DNA from 2 places in the Streptomyces sp. NPDC043952 genome. Region 1 is predicted to be linked to the other one. Evidence: riboswitches for the same ligand, from Rfam matches in the RefSeq annotation. Region 1 holds a riboswitch; the other holds the start of a gene.

Region 1 (2,380 bases):
TGCTCGGTGTCGGCGTCTCCGGGCTCGCCGACTACACCCAGGAGGACCTGTTCGCCCAGGCGTCCTCGCGGGCGGAGCCGGCGCCGGAGGAGGCCGCGGCCGAGCCGGTCGCCGTGCCCCGCGAGCCGCCGGCCCTGCCGCACTGGCGGGCCGGCCAGGACGTACGGCACGCCGAGCACGGACACGGATGGGTGCAGGGGAGCGGGGTGGGCCGGGTGACGGTGCGCTTCGAGACCCCGCAGTCGCCGCCGGGACGGATACGGACGTTCCTCGTCACGGACCCCGCACTGGAGCCCGCGGACCCACTGCCCCTGGTCCCTACGGCCCCCGCCCCCTCACCCGCCCCCGGCCTTCCGGCCACGCCGTGACCACGGGCTCGCTACGTCTCCTCCGAACCCGCCAGCTTGCCGAAGGTGTGGTCCGGGGCGGGGTCCGGGGTCACGTCGAGGCCGTAGTGGTGGTAGAGCTGGAGTTCCTGTTCGGGGGAGAGGTGGCGGCCGACGCCGAAGTCGGGGGCGTCCCTGATCAGGGAGCGGTCGAACGGGACATGGAGGGTGCCCTCGACGAGTTCGCTGGGCTCCAGGGGGACGAAGGCGTCGCGGGAGAACAGGCCGGTGCGTATGGCCGCCCACTCGGGGACGCCGGTGGCGTCGTCCAGGTACACCTCGTCAATGGTGCCGATCTTGGTGCCACTGCGGTCGAACGCCTTGCGGCCGATCAGGTTGCGAGGATCGATGTCGCTCTGCACGGTCCCTCTCCCTCCAATTGGTCGCAACTCATCCGTAAGCACTACGAAAGAGCACATTCACTGCGGCGGCCACTTGAGAATCCGGCTGTTGACCTCGCTGGTAGGCTGATTGCGGCTGCTGACCCCGTGCGGGAGAGTCCTCCGACCCACCTCGGAGGCGCCGAAGGAGCAAATCCTCCCCGGAATCTCTCAGGCTCACGTACCGCACGGACGAGGTCACTCTGGAAAGCAGGGCGGGTGTCGACGGCTTCCGCTCTCACCGACGGTGAAAGCCGGCGCCGCGAGGTGCCCGGTGAAGCTCTCAGGTTGAGATGACAGAGGGGGAGGCCGTCCGGGCACCCGCGCCGTGGTGCCCTTCGAAGGTCGTCAGACCAGGAGGCCTCCGCAATGACCGCCCATCGCATTCCGCTCTCCGAGCTCGAAGCGGGCATCCCCTTCGAACAGCGCCACATCGGGCCCGACCAGGAGGCGCGGGCCAAGATGCTCGCACAGGTCGGCTACGGCTCCCTGGACGAGCTGACCGCCGCCGCGGTCCCGGATGTGATCAAGAACGCCGACGCCCTCGACCTGCCGGGCGCCCGCACCGAGGCCGAGGTACTGGCCGAGCTGCGCGCGCTCGCCGACCGCAACCAGGTCCTCGGCTCCATGATCGGCCTGGGGTACTACGGCACCTTCACGCCGCCGGTCATCCTGCGCAACGTCCTGGAGAACCCGGCCTGGTACACGGCGTACACGCCTTACCAGCCGGAGATCTCCCAGGGCCGCCTGGAGGCCCTGCTGAACTTCCAGACCATGGTCGCCGACCTCACCGGTCTGCCCACCTCCGGCGCCTCCCTGCTGGACGAGGGCACCGCCGCCGCCGAGGCCATGGCCCTGTCCCGGCGCATGGGCAAGAACAAGAAGGGCCTCTTCCTGATCGACGCGGACGCCCTGCCGCAGACCATCGCCGTCATCCAGACCCGCGCCGAGCCGACCGGCGTCGAGGTCGTCGTCGCCGACCTGAGCGCGGGCATCCCGGCCGACATCGCCGCCCGTGACATCAACGGCGTGCTCGTCCAGTACCCCGGCGCCTCCGGTGCCGTACGCGACATCAAGCCGGTGATCGAGCAGGCGCACGAGCTGGGCGCCCTCGTCACCGTCGCCGCCGATCTGCTCGCCCTCACCCTGCTGACCTCGCCGGGTGAGCTGGGCGCCGACATCGCGATCGGCACCACCCAGCGCTTCGGCGTCCCGATGGGCTTCGGCGGCCCGCACGCCGGCTACATGGCGGTGCACGAGAAGTTCGCCCGCAGCCTGCCCGGCCGCCTGGTCGGCGTGTCCGTCGACGCCGACGGCAACAAGGCGTACCGGCTGGCCCTCCAGACCCGCGAGCAGCACATCCGCCGCGAGAAGGCCACCAGCAACATCTGCACCGCGCAGGTGCTGCTCGCCGTCATGGCCGGCATGTACGCCGTCTACCACGGCCCCGAGGGCCTGAAGACCATCGCCCGGCGCACCCACCGCTACGCGACGCTCCTCGCCGAGGGCCTGAGGGCCGGCGGCGTCGAGATCACGCACGGCGCCTTCTTCGACACCGTCACCGCGCGGGTGCCCGGCAAGGCCGCCGGGATCGTCGCCGCCGCCCGTGACAAG
Region 2 (2,380 bases), on a different contig from region 1:
CCCTCGGCGATCAGGCCGACCAGGACCCGCGGGGGGTTCTGCGCGGCGCGCTCGGCGGCCTCGGCGAGCGCCGCGCGCCCCACGAAGTCGCCCTCCTTGTCGAACTTGACCACCCGGCCGAGTCCGGCGTCGAAGGGGGTCAGCGAGGTGGTCAGCTCGTGCCCGTACAGCGGCATGCCCGCCTCCAGGCGCAGCGTGTCCCGGCAGGACAGTCCGCACGGCACCAGGCCGGCGCCCTCGCCCGCCTTGGTCAGCGCCTGCCACAGCTCGACCGCGTGCTCGGGCTTCACGAACAGCTCGAAGCCGTCCTCGCCGGTGTAGCCGGTGCGGGCGATCAGTGCGGGGACGCCGGCGACGGTGCCGGGCAGGCCCGCGTAGTACTTCAGACCGTCCAGGTCGGCGTCGGTGAGGGACTTCAGGATGCCGGGGGAGGCCGGGCCCTGGACGGCGAGCAGGGCGTAGGCGTCCCGGTCGTCGCGGACCTCGGCGTCGAAGCCGCCGGAGCGCTCGGCCAGCGCGTCCAGGACCACCTGGGCGTTGGAGGCGTTGGCCACGACCATGTACTCGGTCTCGGCGAGCCGGTAGACGATCAGGTCGTCCAGGATGCCGCCGTCGGCCCGCACGATCATCGTGTAGCGGGCGCGGCCGACGCCGACGGAGGCGATGTTGCCGACCAGGGCGGTGTTCAGGAAGGCGGCGGCCTCGGGGCCGGTGACGGTGATCTCGCCCATGTGGGAGAGGTCGAACAGACCCGCCTTGGTCCGCACGGCCAGGTGCTCGTCGCGCTCGGAGCCGTAGCGCAGCGGCATGTCCCAGCCCGCGAAGTCGGTCATCGTCGCACCGAGCGAGCGGTGCACGGCGTCCAGCGCGGTGTGTCGGAGTTCGGTACTGCTCATCGGTCGGTCGTCTCCCAGGGCAACAGGGATGGGGCGAGGAACGTTCCTCCCCATCTGTCATCGGAACCTGAGAGGTTCGCCGGGACCGCCACGGGGGCGACCACGGCTTGCACCTTGGGTGGGGCCGCCGTCGCGGCGGCCCGCTTTTCAGATGTGCCTCGCCCGCGCGGTAACGGGGCCTGAGAGATTCAAGGGAGGGACTTGCTCCTTCGGCGCCCCAGCGAAGCCTGCTGGGGACTCTCCCGCGCGGATTCAAACGGCCGGTATGCAGTTGGCGGCCACATCATTGCACGTCGGGCCGCCGCCCGTCAGGGGCCGCTTCCGTAACCGACCTGTGGCGGTACGCGCACCCACCCGTGGCACACCGGCCATTACCTTCCCTTTACTTCCACTGGGCATGGATATTGCGAACCACAAGGGGAGGATGATCACGGTGAACAGGACCATGGCGCACGCGACCGGCATCCCGGCGCCGAGCGGCCCCACGCCCCGCGAGCACGCCGCGCCGCGCGAGCGCCCGGCATTCCCCGATCGCGCCGCCCGCCCCGCGCCCGGCGTGCTGGACCTGCGCGGCCGGCCGCCCCGGCGGCCCGACACCCTCCGCTTCGGCCCCCGCGACATCGTGGTGGTCACCGGACTGCCCGGCAGCGGCAAGTCCACGCTGATGCGCCGCGCGGTCACCGCCCGCCGCCTCGACTCCCAGGACACCCGCGCCCGCTTCGCCGCCCGCCTGCCCCGCCCGCTGCCGTACGCCCTCTACCGCCCCCTGGCGCGCGCCGCGCACTACTGGGCCCTGCGCCGCGCCCTGCGCACGGCACAAGGGCTGGTGGTGCACGACTGCGGGACCCAGCCCTGGGTGCGCCGCTGGCTGGCCCGCGCCGCCCGCCGCTCCGGCGCCACCCTGCACCTGCTCCTGCTGGACGTGCCCGCGGAGGCGGCCCGCGCGGGCCAGCACCGGCGCGGCCGGACCGTCTCCCGCCGCGCCTTCGCACGCCACCGGCGCACGACCGCCCGGCTGCTCGGCGCGCTCGGGCGGGGCGAGGTGCCCGCGGGCTGCGGTTCGGCGGTGCTGCTGGACCGGGCCGCGGCCGACGCCGTACAGCGGATCGTGTTCACGGAGTACGGCTCTGTCACCGGTACCCGTTAGCCTTCATGGTCACCAGTGGTTTCCAGCAGGCGGTAGGCAGATGGACTTCCCGGCGGACTTTCCCGCGGACTTCCCGGCACAGGCGCACCCCCACCCGCACGGCGGTTGGCCCGGCAACGAGCTGGAGGAGGTGCTCTCGGCCTCCCTCGGCATACCCGCGGCGGGCGGCCGGATCATCGAGGTCCTCGGCCGCAGCTTCGTCTGGGTGCCGCTGCCGTCCGGCGGCGGACCGGGCAGCGGCCCGCTGGACCTGCCCACGCTGGAGATCGAGGGCCAGGCGTACGTCCCGGTGTTCAGCTCCGAGGAGCAGTTCCGCCAGGCGGTCGGCTCCCACATG

What was found. A riboswitch is a leader RNA that binds a small molecule or an ion and turns the genes downstream of it on or off. The one in region 1 is predicted to bind glycine.
Region 2: another riboswitch for glycine. It lies ahead of gcvT (glycine cleavage system aminomethyltransferase GcvT); the one in region 1 lies ahead of gcvP (aminomethyl-transferring glycine dehydrogenase).

Annotation. Positions count from the first base shown of each region.
Region 1 covers NZ_JBWKES010000063.1:10,177-12,556, forward strand. Annotated here, with positions in the region: gene AC069R_RS33725 (DNA polymerase IV) at 1-368, shown strand, start outside; gene AC069R_RS33730 (PRC-barrel domain-containing protein) at 380-748, opposite strand; glycine riboswitch at 868-963, shown strand; gene gcvP (aminomethyl-transferring glycine dehydrogenase) at 1,136-2,380, shown strand, end outside.
Region 2 covers NZ_JBWKES010000008.1:241,434-243,813, reverse strand. Annotated here, with positions in the region: gene gcvT (glycine cleavage system aminomethyltransferase GcvT) at 1-896, opposite strand, end outside; glycine riboswitch at 941-1,053, opposite strand; glycine riboswitch at 1,054-1,151, opposite strand; gene AC069R_RS12665 (AAA family ATPase) at 1,330-2,043, shown strand; gene AC069R_RS12660 (enhanced serine sensitivity protein SseB) at 2,084-2,380, shown strand, end outside.